4 regions of the Chryseobacterium sp. GW823-FHT05E08 genome follow, and region 1 is predicted to be linked to each of the others. Evidence: riboswitches for the same ligand, from Rfam matches in the RefSeq annotation. Region 1 holds a riboswitch; each other region holds the start of a gene.
The links. Region 1 has a riboswitch for cobalamin ahead of AC1Q7L_RS20325 (TonB-dependent receptor plug domain-containing protein). Riboswitches for the same ligand answer to the same signal wherever they lie in the genome.

Region 1 (3,487 bases):
AAACCTGATTCTGTTTTCAAAACTTCCGCCATATTCATCCGTTCTGATATTAGAAAGCGGAGATAAAAACTGGTGAACCAAATAGCCATGAGCACCATGAATTTCGATTACATCAAAACCTGCTTTTACCGCTCTTCTTGCTGCCTCTTTAAAGTTTTGAACCTGTTCTTTGATTTCCTCTACTGTTAAAACATGCGGAATTCTTTCTGTTGGGTGATAAGGAATCGGGCTTGGCGCAACAGTTTCCCAACCTTCTTCAACAGGAATTTGCAAATTGTTCCAAGTTGAGCCTTTTCTTCCAGCATGTGCAATCTGAATTCCTATTTTGCTGTCTGAATTCTTGTGAACAAACTCAACAATTTTCTGTAGTTTTTCTGCCTGCTGGTCATTCCAGATTCCCATGCAATGATTGGTGATCCTTCCACGGGGCTCTACGCCGGTTGCTTCTACTATAATTAATCCTGTTCCGCCCTGCGATCTGCTTCCGTAATGGACGTAATGGAAATCATTAGCCATCCCGTTTTCACTAGAATACATACACATTGGGGACATTACCCATCGGTTTTTTACTTCAACATTTCTGAATTTTATAGGAGTGTATAACATGTTTGATGTTTTGAATTTTAATTTAAAATTTTGAAGGACAAAATAATATTGCCCACTTGGTGAAAAAGAGGTAATTTTATCCCCCTTTTTTAGGTCCACAATATATGAAAAAAGACATACAGATAGGTTACGAATATTTTAAAAATAGCAGTGAACTTAGCGATATAGAAAATACTTTGTTCGCAAGAGCAAAACAAGCCAGGGAAAATGCTTACGCGCCTTATTCCAACTTTTTGGTAGGTTGTTCGGTTTTATTGGAAAATGGAGAGATCTTTTCCGGAAACAATCAGGAGAATGCGGCTTTTCCGTCAGGACTTTGTGCTGAGAGAACGACTTTATTCTGGGTAGCAGCCAATTTTCCGAATGAAAAGATCAAAAAGATCTTTATTGTTGGCGGACCGAGAGAATTTCACGAGAAAAATCCGCCGATTCCACCTTGTGGAGCTTGCCGACAAAGCTTAATTGAATATGAAACCAAGCAGAATGAAAATATTGATCTTTATTTTTCGAGCATGAATGATGTGGTCGTGAAAGTGAATTCTATTAAGGATTTGTTGCCGTTTTATTTTGATGCTACTTTCTTATAGTTTGTGAGTGCTTTTTTTAGCGCGAAGATCGCAAAGGTTTTCTTTAAAATCATTGAGAATATTTTTCGTTCGCAAAGGCGTTTCACTCAGCGAAGTTTATTGTCATTGCGAGGAGCAAAGCGACGAAGCACTCTTTTTTATCACTAATTTTTTTATGAGATTGCTTCACCTTCGGTTCGCAATGACGAATATTGAAAGAACGACAAATACCCTAGCCCAGATAGCAACGGTTACCCCGCAGTAAGAGTTGGAGTGTGGGAGGGTTTGAGCGTTGGAGAGTGGTGGCGCGAGGAGTATGAGTGGATAGCTGGAAATAGCTCCTGAAAAATAGGCAATGAGTAATTGGTAATAGGCAATTTTGAATAATAGATATTGTTGGATTTTTTAATTTAAACCTTTTACGATTTTGCATTTCAATTTAATAAATTATCTTTGCAAAAATTTTGGTTTCCAGTGTATTGGAATGAAAAGGGAATTGGGTGAGACCCCCAAACTGTCCCCGCAACTGTAAATCGCAACCGAAATTTCTACGAAAAACCACTGTGCAAACGGGAAGGTGTAGAAAAGCGAAAGTCAGGAGACCTGCCAAAATCATAATAAAAAAATAGATTGCTTTCGGAGGAAAAGTAAAATAGTGATGGATATAAAAAGATCTTTAGTACTGCTTTTTTCGTCTTATGGTTGTTTTCTTTTCGCACAGGAGAAAACCATTGACACCGTTTATGTTTTTGATAACCAAATGAGTAAGGTTAAGCTTTTTCATAACGTTACCACCATCACTCCTCAGGATGCTGAGAAAAACTCAACCAATCTTTCTGAACTTTTACGCTTTCAATCTGCTGTTTATATCAAAGAAAATGGTCGTGGAGCGGTTTCTTCGCCATCTTTCAGAGGGACAACAGCTTCGCAAACTGCCTTTGTATGGAACGGAATTAATATTAACTCTAACTTTTTGGGTCAGGGTGATGTTAATAATATCCCTTTTGGCGGATTTGATCAGCTTATTGTAAAATCAGGTGGAGGAAGTGTAAGTTATGGCAGTGGCGCGATCGGTGGAAGCATCCATTTAAATAATAATCTGGATTTTAACAGAGGAGCGCATGCTTCATTATTTTCTGAGGCAGCATCTTTCGGTACTTTTAATAATTTGCTCAAAGCATCTTACAGCAACGAGAAATTCAGTTTTAAGGCTTCCGGTCATTATTCTATTAGTGAAAATGATTATGAAGTTGAAAATTCAAATAATTATATCAACAGAAACGGAAAATATAATAACACCAATTTCAATTTTTCGACGGCTTATAAAATAGCACCTCATCACCAAATCTCTTGGATCTCTGAGTTTTTTAATGGAAATCAGCATTATCCTATTTTCTTTGAAAGCCAGACTCCGACGAAATATGAAACTCAAAATGTAAGAAGTTTAATTTCTTGGGATTGGAATAAAACTAAGTTCAGCAATTCATTTAAAGCAGCTTACACAGAAGAAAACTTCCAATATTTCGGGAATATCGACGGGCCAAAAACAAGTGGCGGAACAGGAAAAAATTATATTCTGAAAAATGATTTTAATTATTTTATTGTTCCAAAATTAAATTTCAACTTAATTACAGAATTTCAGGTTAATAAAGGCGAAGGTTATGCATCCGGAATCGATCATATAAGTAGAAATGTAGGTTCTGTAGCGGGATTACTTCGTTATTTCACTACGAAAGATCTTCGTTTTGAAGCCGGAGTTAAAAAAGATTTTGTTGAAGATATCAGTTCGCCACTCCAATTTTCGTTTTCCGGAAAATGGAATGCTGTCGATTGGTACAATGTGGGAATCAGTGCTTCAAGGAATTTCAGATTTCCAACATTTAATGATCTTTACTGGAGTCCAGGCGGAAATAAAGATTTAAAACCAGAGACATCGTATCAGTTTGAATTGAGAAATCAATTTAACATTGCTGGTGTACAACTTTCGGTTACGCCGTATTATATGAAAATCAAGGATATGATCCAATGGCTGCCTAGTCCACTAGGATACTACTCGGCTTTCAACACCAACAGAGTTGAATCTTATGGAATTGAATCCAGAATTGATTATGAAAGAAAATTCGGGAAGCATAATTTAAGAACGAATTTAGGATATTCATACACCAAATCTACCAATCTTGATACGGATAAACAGTTGATGTACGTTCCTTTTCATAAGTTATTTGGAAATATTGAATATCAATATGAATTTATGAGACTGTATGTTCAGGGAATGTTCAATGGGCTGACTTATGCCGATACCAACGAAAAAAGAG
Region 2 (3,487 bases), 140 kb from region 1:
TTCTTTTTTTAATTTTTCCTCAGCTTTTGGGTTTTGACTGATCTCAAAAAAGATAAAACTTAAAGCATTGGCAGTCGTTTCATGTCCGGCAATGAAAAGAATAAGCATTTCATCAACCAACTGTTCGTCCGACATTGGAAGTTGCGTATCTTCATATCTCGTCTGGATCAGCATATCCAAAAGATCGTTCTTTTCCTCGCCCGAACTTCTTCTTTTGTCTAAAACACTTTGAATGATCGCTTTTGATCTCTTACTTTTTTCAATGTTTTTATCAATAACACCGAAAATATTCAAGATATTGGTATAAAAAGGTAAACGAACTTCTTTGGTAGAAACTTCCTGAACTTCTGTGATTATTTTGCTTAATTCATTCACGGTATTTTCGTCAACATCAGAACTGAAAAGGGTTTTCGCAACAATATTAAAAGCCAGAGAATGAAAGAAATCATACAGATCTACCTCAGATTCGGTTTTAAATGACTCAAGAGATTTATCAATTTCTTCTTCCATAATGGAAACAAGATTGGCAATTTTTGCCTTACCAAAACCTGGTTGAATCAGTCTTCTTTGCTTTAACCAGTCTTTTCCATTGTTGGTTAACAGTCCTTTTCCAAGATATTTTCCTAAAGTGACAGATTGTATTTCAGATTTTTGATAATTTTTATGATTCTGTTTTAAAATATATTCAACAAACTCTTTATCCTGAGAAAAGATGAAGTTTTTATCGGTAAAACTTGCTCTAATATAATAATTATCACCTACAGATTGATGATTTCCGCTAATGACTTCCAACGGATGGTTTAACCCTTTAAATAAAGAATATAGCTTTCTTTTTCCCTTGATTTCTGCCGGATAATTAAACTCTGGATGCATGTTGAATATTTCTATTAAAAATACAATTAATCTCTTACATAAATGAGCTTTACAATCAAAACCCTTATTTTTGCAATACTATTTGGTTGGAATTTTAAATAAATATATCGTGGTGTCACATGTAGACAAAATCATTTTGAATTAAGAGACGCATCCAATCAATCAATACTATAAAGAGTAAAAATGAAGATACAAAAGGAGATCGATTTTATTTTAGCAGTTGATGCTTTAAAAAATGTACAGAGAAGAAATTATAATGCCGATGATTCGAGAAGAGAAAATACGGCTGAACATTCATGGCAGATCATTATTTTAGCTCAAATCCTTTTTCCATATGCGAAAAACAGGGCAGATGTTGATTTGTTAAGAGTAATAAGAATGCTTTCCATTCATGATTTAGTGGAAATTGAAGCCGGAGATACTTTCCTATTTGATGAAGCAGCAATGGTCGGGAAATTTGAAAGAGAAAAACAATCCGCTCAAAATATTTTCGGAATTTTAGATGAACCTTTACGTTCTGAGTTCTTCAATCTTTGGCTTGAATTTGAAGAAGAGCAAACTCCCGACGCTATTTTTGCCTGTGCAATCGACAGAATTATGCCCTTCATTCTAAATTCTCACACCTCAGGAAAAAGCTGGACAGAAGTCGGAGTAACCGAAAATCAGGTCAGAAATATGTTGGAGAATGCAATCAGCAGAGCTTCAGATGAAATGGGAGAGGCTTTTCAGTATTTAATGATTAAAAATTTGGAAACTGAGAAGGTTGTAAGATAATTTTATTTATCCTTGTGATAATATAAAAGTAAAAGAGGTTTCGGCGGCCAAAGGCCGCCGAAACCATAAAAAGGATTTATAATATTTGAATTGGTTTCTTAAATTCATCAATCGCCACAAAAGTAAAATCACCAACAATTGCTCTTTCTCTTTCGTAAGAATACATTTGTTCAGTGTAGATTTCTACATTTACTTTCATACTTGTTGTTCCAACGTGAGAAACTTTACCAATTAACTCCACAATCGTTCCTGCAGGAATTGGTCTTTTAAAATCAATCTTGTCGCTGCTTACTGTAACCACTCTTTTTCTGGCAAATCGGGTTGCGGTGATAAATGCCACTTCATCCATCAATTGCATCGCTGTACCTCCAAAAAGGGTGTCGTAATGATTGGTTGTATTAGGGAAAACGGCTTTAAAAATGCTGGTTTCGGATGCTTTAATTCTTTCTTCTGTAGTCATATTTCATTATTAATTAAAGCGAAAAGAAAGAATATTAGAACAAACAGAAAATAACAGGAACATAGAAATTCCTGAAAAAAACTATTGATCAATAAACTTCAGATCGCGAAAGTTTTTGTCTTAAAGAAATAGGTAGGTCTCCTGACTTGTAACATCTTTATCTCCTTCCCATGCCTCGCACAGTGGATTCTTGATAAAGACTTTTCGTTACTTACAGTTGCGCGACAGTTCGTGATTTTCACACGATTCCCTTTTAATCTGCAGTTAAGCAGAACCAGTTTCTAAAAAGCCACATGCCATCAGCTAGAAGCCAAAAGCAAAATAACTTTTCGGTGCAAAAATAAGGATTATATGAAAGATAAACGAATTATTCCGGATTATTATAGATGATCTGGCTGATAACCTTGCCTTCTTTGATCGTCCAAAGCGTGGTATAACGGTTTTCTCCTGAGCCATTGATCATATAAAGAAAGATGTGATCATTATCGATAGAAGTCACCCCAACATTATTGAAGTCCATTGTTGGTTGGAATAAATTTTTAATAGCTTCTCTCACAAAAACAGAACCTCTTCCAGGTTGTTGAATCCTGATAGATTTAATTTCCGTCACACCTTCAGGAAGTTCATTACCGATTCCCCAAGGTCTTACTTTATCAATGGTAAGGATTTTTCCGTTAGCATCTTTTTCCTTTTTACGATAACTCGCGGTGGATGGGTAAACATCAATAATTACTTTACTTCTTTGATTAGCCGGAATTTTCGGATCAGTATTATCTGTAAAAATAAGAGATTTTCCGTTTTTAGATTTTGATGGAGTGTAAGGTGGTAACTGATCGATGTAAGCGATACGGTCTTTGTTCACCATACCTTCTTTGTTCAGAGAATCATACCTTACGAAAGGTTTTTCGGTGTCGTCTTTGTCAGGATATTTGATCCAGATCCATTCTGTTTCTCCGGGAGCGGGTTTTACATATACAAAAACATCTCCTCGGCGCATACGGATTTTATCCACAATTTTTCGGTAATTATCCTTAGCAACACGTACCATGGCGTAGCCTTCTTCAGCTTTTACAACTCCAAAAGGAACTTTATTTTGCCCTTTCATTAAGCTCAAAGAAAAAACACTGAAAATTGATAAATAAAATACTTTTTTTGCGGAAATCATCATGAAAAATTTTTGACTCTTCAAATATATAAATTAAATGCTTTTTCTGAACATAATTATATATTGTATTAATGATAAAAAGAAAGAGAATGCATATAAACATTCTCTTTTCTATAATATTAATCATTTCTAAGTTTCGCTTTTACGCCATTATTTTTAATAATCGTTCTGAGCGCTACAATTTCCTGTTTTGTAAAATCTTTTTTAGGAATCAT
Region 3 (3,487 bases), on a different contig from region 1:
TTGTTTAAACTATTTATTTTAACCACAAAAGTTGCAAAAGACTAACACATAAGTATTTTAAGTTAATCAATCGACCGCAAATAAGAACACATTAGTTTTGAAAATCTTTGATTTTTATTCTTTTGAAAACTATTGTCTCCTAATAATGGGTATCAAATAGCTTTTGCCTCTTTTGTGGTTAAAATTTACAATTACTAAATATTCACCCCATAAATATTCTTCACTTCCGCCATCACAAAAGTGCTGTGCGTACTTCCGATGGAATCTACAGAGCCCAATTTATTGAACACAAAATCCTGATAATGCTTCATATCTCGTACCTGAACTTTTAAGAGAAAATCAAAATCCCCGGAAATATTATAACATTCAGCTACTTCATCAATCTGTAGAATATCTTTCACAAATTCATTTCCAACAGAACGGTCGTGAATTTTTAGTTTGACCTGACAAAAAACGGTAAAACCACGATTCAGTTTTTCAGCTTCCAAAACGGCTGCATAATGTTTAATATAACCTTCCTGTTCGAGTCTTTTCATTCGTTCAAAAACAGGCGATGCTGAAAGATTAACTTCTTTCGCTAACTCTTTTACGGTCAATTTTGCATTCTTTTGTAGGATTCTTAACAGTTGAAGATCCTTTTCATCGAGTCTTTCCACAGAATAATATTCTTTTTTTGATTCTATTTTTCAAATTTAAAGAATAAATATCTTTTTAAATTAATTTAAACAAAATATTATACTTAATATTTAGCACTAAGCCAATCAATTCACTTTAATCAATATCTTTGAACTCCATTTTGTTCTTTAACATACTTCATCAAACGGAAAAGGTTTTACTTAAGGTAAATTAATAGGGAATCGTGTGAAAATCACGAGCTGTCGCGCAACTGTAAGTAACATAAAAAGTTTTTGTCCAAGTAGATCCACTGTGCAAACGGGAAGGATGACAAAAACTGTTACAAGTCAGGAGACCTGCCTGTTCCGAATTGACAATGCTTTCGCGGTTTGAAGCTTTTGGGTCATACAGATGATACTTTTGAACGTATTTGGTTTGAAATTAAATTGAATTGAGTTTTAATTTAATTTATTTTTTAAACGCAAAGATTTTTATGATGACTTCTTATTTTAAAGGAGCAAAGATTTGCGACTTTGTCGCTGATGAAGCTTATGTTTTATACGCCCGCTTCTTAAAATCAATTTATTGATTCTTCTTTGCCCGCTTAAATAATATAGAAAATTGAATTAAAACTTGGCGTCAAAAAAATAAAAAACATTAAGCCAATTCTTTTATTTAAAGAAAAAATTACGTCCTCACTGTATTTACTCTATTCCATAAACTCTTTTCCTCGACTGTATTTCGAAGTGTCTGAAGAACTTTTAAAATCAAATTTAATTTAAAAGTTTAAAAGAAATGCAAACACACTTAGTAGGCTATCCGCGTATTGGTAGCAACAGAGAACTTAAAAAAGCTTGTGAAAACTATTGGTCAGGCAAGATCCCATTAGACGAATTGTTGGAAGTTGGAAAAACCATCACTCAAAACAACTGGAAATTACAGCAGGAAGCAGGAATTGATCTTATTCCATGTAATGATTTTTCATATTACGATCAGGTTTTGGATATGACGTTAACGGTTGGAGCAATTCCGGAACGTTATCAGGAAATTGCTCTCAAAAAGTCTGAACTCGACCTTTATTTTGCAATGGCAAGAGGTTTTCAGAAAGATGGATTGGATATCACCGCCATGGAAATGACCAAATGGTTTGATACCAACTACCATTATATCGTTCCTGAATTTCAGAAAAACCAGGAGTTTAAGCTATTCTCCAATAAAATCATCCAAGAATTCATCAGTGCAAAACAAGCCGGAATTAATGCAAAACCTGTCATTATCGGTTTATTAACGTATTTATTGTTAGGAAAAGAAAAAGAAGAAGGCTTTGATAAATTGGATTTAGCAAAAAACTTACTTCCCGTTTATATTCAGATTTTAAAAGAACTGGAAAATCACGGTGCAGAATATATTCAGTTTGATGAGCCTTTTTTAGCTTTAGATTTAAATGAAAAAGCGAAAGAAACATATCAGTTTATTTATGCTGAAATCAGAAAACAATTCCCAAATCTGAAATTCATTGTAGCTACCTATTTTGATGGATTAAAAGATAATCTTGCCTTGACTACTTCCCTTCCGATCGATGTTTTGCATATTGATTTAGTTCGTTCACCAGAACAGTTGGATGAAGTTTTAAATAATATTCCAACAATTTTAAGCCTTTCTTTAGGAATTGTTGACGGTAGAAATATATGGAAAAACGACTTCCAAAACTCATTAAATATCATTAAAACTGCCATTCAAAAAATTGGTTCGGAAAGAGTTTTTATTGCACCGTCTTGTTCATTGCTCCACTCTCCTTTCGACCTTGATTCTGAGAAAAACGAAGATATTTTATCTCCTGAAATCAAGCAATGGCTGGCTTTTGCAAAACAGAAAATTTATGAAATTGTTAATTTAAAAAAATTAGCTTCAGAAAATCCGGATTATAATGTTTTACAAGCTTTGGCTGAAAATAAAAAGGCCATTGAAAACCGTAAAACCTCAACATTAATTCACAATCAGGATGTGAAAAATCGTGTTGATGTGACGACTGAAGAAGATGCAAAGAGAAATTCACCATTTAATATAAGAAAAGAAACTCAGCAGCAAGTTTTGAATCTTCCTCTTTTTCCAACAACGACAATTGGCTCGTTTCCACAGACGAAAGAAGTGAGAACCTGGCGAGCAAAATTCAAAAAAGGAGAATTAAATGCCGAACAATACAACAATTTATTAAAACAGGAAACCGAAAGAACCATCCGTTGGCAGGAAGAAATAGGGATCGATGTCTTGGTTCACGGAGAGTTTGAGCGAAACGATATGGTGGAATATTTCGGGGAACAGTTGGCGGGATTTGCTTTTACACAAAACGGTTGGGTTCAAAGTTACGGAAGCCGTTGTGTGAAACCGCCAGTGATTTTTGGAGATGTTCACAGACCGAATCCAATGACGGTTTATTGGGCTGAATATGCTCAATCTTTAACTCAAAAATGGGTAAAAGGAATGTTGACGGGACCTGTAACGATTCTTCAATGGTCTTTTGTGCGTGACGATCAACCTCGTTCATTGACTTGCAAACAAATTGCTTTGGCGATTCGTGATGAAGTAAATGATTTGGAAAAAGCGGGAATCAGAATTATCCAGATTGATGAACCGGCAATTCGTGAAGGTCTTCCGTTGAGAAAATCTGACTGGCAGAATTATCTGAAATGGGCCGTTGAAGCCTTTAGAATTTCGGCAAGCGGTGTGGAAGATGCGACCCAAATTCATACGCATATGTGTTATTCTGAATTCAATGACATCATCCAAAATATAGCAGATATGGATGCTGATGTGATTACGATTGAATGCTCCAGAAGCCAGATGGAATTGCTGAATGCTTTTGCAGATTTCA
Region 4 (3,487 bases), on a different contig from region 1:
TGAAACCAGAAAGACAAATACAAACAACAGCAGAGAAAAGTTTAATTTTTTCATAATGTATAACTTAGAATAAGTTTAAAAAATCTTCCCGGCATCGGGTAACTTAAGACAACTTCGTAGTATTGGTTCAGAGCATTATTTACTTCAAAACTTGCTTTAAACTGATGAGATTTCCAATTGAATTTTTTCTGTATCGATAGATCGTGCGTATACCAAGGCTGTATATGATTAACCGCGATATTGTTTTGATTGATGTCGTAACGCTCTCCTACATAAATGAAACTGTAATTGAAAGCCCAATTTTTATAATCCGCCATTAAAGTAAATGTTCCGCTGTGCCAAGGTGTGTATGGAATCTGATCTCCAAAGAAAGACTCTTCCCTGTCGGAAAAATCTCTTGCACTTTGATAAGTATAGCTTAATAATGGTTTGATTTTTACTTTTCCGACCTGCAATTCTGCCTGAATATTGACATCTGCACCCAAAATTTCAACATAATCAAGATTCTGCATCGTCCATCGGAACATACTTCCATTAGGAGAAGCAATAATTTTATCCTTCACCTGATTGAAGTACCCGTCTACTTTTACATAAAAACCTTTAAAGAAGTTATTATTATCGTAAAATTTTTGATAGGTAAAACCTAGATCGTATTGCTCCGTAAATTCGGGTCTTAAAGAAGAGCTTCCGATTAATGTGTAATACAGATCATTGAAAGTAGGCATCCTGAAAATACGTTTATAGAAACCACGCAAGGTAAAATCTTTAGAATCAAAAGGCTGATAGCTTAAAAATGCGGCCGGCGTCCATTCTGTTTTGTCGGGAGCTTTGGTGTTAAGTTCTACTTCTTCATGAATAAAAGTACCTAAAACACTTCCTAAAAATTTAAACCTGTTCCATTGATAAGTTGTTGCAAAAGCCACAAGCGAAGTATAACGGGTGGGATAAGAAAACTGCCTTAAATCGGCATCCAGCGTATTATACTGAAAATCTACGCTCGCACTCACATCCCAATTTGGCGTAATAGAATACAAATTGGACGATGAAAGATATAACTCCTTCTGGGTATACTGATTCTGAATCTTAATTGAAGAAACCGTATCTACATATTTAGTATAATCGTATGCAAATTTAGCTTTGAACTGTGTTTCAAATTTTGGAAAGATCTTTTTTCTGAAATTAGCCTGAACGAAATAATTTTCATCAACCATTCTTTGTCCTCTCGCATCAAAACGGTTGTTTACAATAGCTCCGGGAATTCCTCGGTTTGATAAATAGCCATAACCTCTTACATTCCAGCTTCCGTTATTTAAAATTCCGTTAACGCTGGTTTCAAAACGCTTTGCTTTAATATCAGAATCAAATCTTTTAAAAATCGTATCATAAGCAACTGCTCCGTCAGGATATTTCCGCGAATATCTATATTTATAAACACCATCACTCTGAATAAATTCTGAACTAAAACTTGCAGAAACTTTATCCGAAATTTTCTGTTCTAAACGAAATGACGGATTAAAAAGATCGATAGAACTGTTTTTTAATCTGACAACGAAGTTTGTTTTCTGATTTCCTTTAAAACTTGGAGTTTTAGGCTGAAGATAAATTGAACCTGACGATCCAAAATCCTTTGCAGGTTGAAAAATTTCACTTTTTTGTCCGTTATACAGTGAAATTTCCTCAATATCATCTAACGAAAAACGGCCAAGATCCACTAATCCGTTTTGTGCATTTCCTAGCTGAATTCCATCATAGAAAACTCCTACATGCTGACTTCCCAAACTTCGGATATTGATGGTTTTCATTCCGCCAATTCCACCGTAATCTTTAATCTGAACTCCGGAAAAATAACGCAATGCATCTGCAACCGACTGACTGTTCAGTCTTTCTAATTGTTCTCCCGAAAGGGTCTGCGCAGGAAGAATCTCTTTAAAATTCTTTTTGTAAATATTAACAGCCTTGATCGATTTCTCTTTTATACTGTCTTTTCTGGTTTGAGAAAAGTATAATTGAGCCATTAGCACAAAAATTGTGATAATAACTTTATGAAGTCCGGAAGTAAATTTTGATACCATTAGCTCTTTGAAAATAATAACGCTAATGGATATAAGAAAGCAGCAATGAAAAGCACAGCGATAACTGCACAGAATCATTGTTGTCCTAAGCTTTATTCCACGAAAGCGTCAAACGTTAAATCTTCTGGCAGGTCTTCTGACTTACTCCATTTTTGAAATCCTTCCCATTAAAAAAACAGTGGATATAATTTTCAAAAACTTTTTTGTGGAGCTTACAGCAGCGGGTCTGTTCCGGATTTACACCGAATTCCCTTTTAAGCGCTTTTTAGGGCTCACCAGATTTCGGCAAAGATAGAAAATTATCGGCAGATACAATATTTTGATTAATCAAATGATTCTCAATTAAATAACAAAAACATCCCGTTAAAATTTTAACGGGATGTAAATAATTATGTTAAATTCCAAAGTTGATAAAAACACTCAATCGGGATTTCGCTTCAATATCTCCTCCTGCCAAATTAGAATAGGCAGGAAGCATCACTTCACTTCCCAAACTAAACTTTTTATAAGAGGCTTCAAAGCCCAATTTTCCGTACAAAGCACTTCCTGCGGTATTGGGCAGATCTTCACGAAATTGTTTATTTCTGTCGTATACTTCTCCCTGCATTCCGGCTTTTCCTGAAAAAATAACTTTTTCATTGGCAATAAGTTGATAGAATCCGGTGGCAGAATAATTCCATTGGTTTCCAAAATCATAATGCTTTTTGTTCTCTGTTTTAATGGTATAATCTGTGTTTAAAAGAACAGCAACTTTATTTTTCTGAAATTTGTAATTCAAAACCATCTGATAATCCCAGCTTCCTGTTCCCAGCTGAAAACTCGGATTAACGCCTGTGATTCCTTTCTCGTCAAACTTTCCTAAGGGAACTTTCACTCCAACTCCTCCGTTTAATTGATGAATATTATCTTTTGAATTGATCAACTGATAGATTCCCATCAAGTTCAAATCTCCAATTCCATTGATCTTAATATCACCCTGCATTGTTTTCTTTTCATGAAAATGAAATGGTAAACTCGCATACACACTTAGCTTTTTAGTTAAAGGAATCTTTCCCCAAAGCTGAATGGTATTGAAGTATTGATCCTGCGTTAAATCCTTTACAAATAAGTTTTCTTTTGCTTTATAATGCTGTGCAAAATATTTAATTCCTATAAATTGTGGATTCAATAAAGACTCAAAACCAGAAGAACCATTTCCTGCAGCACATCCACAGGCATCACAATCATCAAAAACCATTGCATGAAAATCAGTAGGAATATAAAGACTGTCGCCGATTGTTTTAGCCTGAAATAAATTACATAAAATCAAGCTTATGATTAAAATTATTCTTTTCATGTTTACTTTAAATTTATTCAGCAAATTTTGGATTTGAAATGAAGTTCTTATCAGACAATGTTTTTAGAAAGGCAATAAT

Region 2: another riboswitch for cobalamin. It lies ahead of AC1Q7L_RS19730 (acyl-CoA thioesterase); the one in region 1 lies ahead of AC1Q7L_RS20325 (TonB-dependent receptor plug domain-containing protein).
Region 3: another riboswitch for cobalamin. It lies ahead of metE (5-methyltetrahydropteroyltriglutamate--homocysteine S-methyltransferase); the one in region 1 lies ahead of AC1Q7L_RS20325 (TonB-dependent receptor plug domain-containing protein).
Region 4: another riboswitch for cobalamin. It lies ahead of AC1Q7L_RS09630 (TonB-dependent receptor); the one in region 1 lies ahead of AC1Q7L_RS20325 (TonB-dependent receptor plug domain-containing protein).

The regions. Positions count from the first base shown of each region.
Region 1 covers NZ_JBXAHY010000007.1:200,105-203,591, forward strand. The annotation lists gene namA (NADPH dehydrogenase NamA) at 1-606, opposite strand, end outside; gene AC1Q7L_RS20320 (cytidine deaminase) at 711-1,193, shown strand; cobalamin riboswitch at 1,621-1,797, shown strand; gene AC1Q7L_RS20325 (TonB-dependent receptor plug domain-containing protein) at 1,831-3,487, shown strand, end outside.
Region 2 covers NZ_JBXAHY010000007.1:63,958-67,444, reverse strand. The annotation lists gene AC1Q7L_RS19740 (cytochrome P450) at 1-873, opposite strand, end outside; gene AC1Q7L_RS19735 (HD domain-containing protein) at 1,057-1,647, shown strand; gene AC1Q7L_RS19730 (acyl-CoA thioesterase) at 1,724-2,107, opposite strand; cobalamin riboswitch at 2,222-2,401, opposite strand; gene AC1Q7L_RS19725 (hypothetical protein) at 2,475-3,275, opposite strand; gene AC1Q7L_RS19720 (YcxB family protein) at 3,392-3,487, opposite strand, start outside.
Region 3 covers NZ_JBXAHY010000001.1:371,441-374,927, reverse strand. The annotation lists gene AC1Q7L_RS01715 (Lrp/AsnC family transcriptional regulator) at 195-656, opposite strand; cobalamin riboswitch at 811-993, shown strand; gene metE (5-methyltetrahydropteroyltriglutamate--homocysteine S-methyltransferase) at 1,411-3,487, shown strand, end outside.
Region 4 covers NZ_JBXAHY010000002.1:808,325-811,811, reverse strand. The annotation lists gene AC1Q7L_RS09635 (YncE family protein) at 1-54, opposite strand, end outside; gene AC1Q7L_RS09630 (TonB-dependent receptor) at 51-2,072, opposite strand; cobalamin riboswitch at 2,182-2,367, opposite strand; gene AC1Q7L_RS09625 (transporter) at 2,467-3,408, opposite strand; gene AC1Q7L_RS09620 (cytochrome-c peroxidase) at 3,422-3,487, opposite strand, start outside.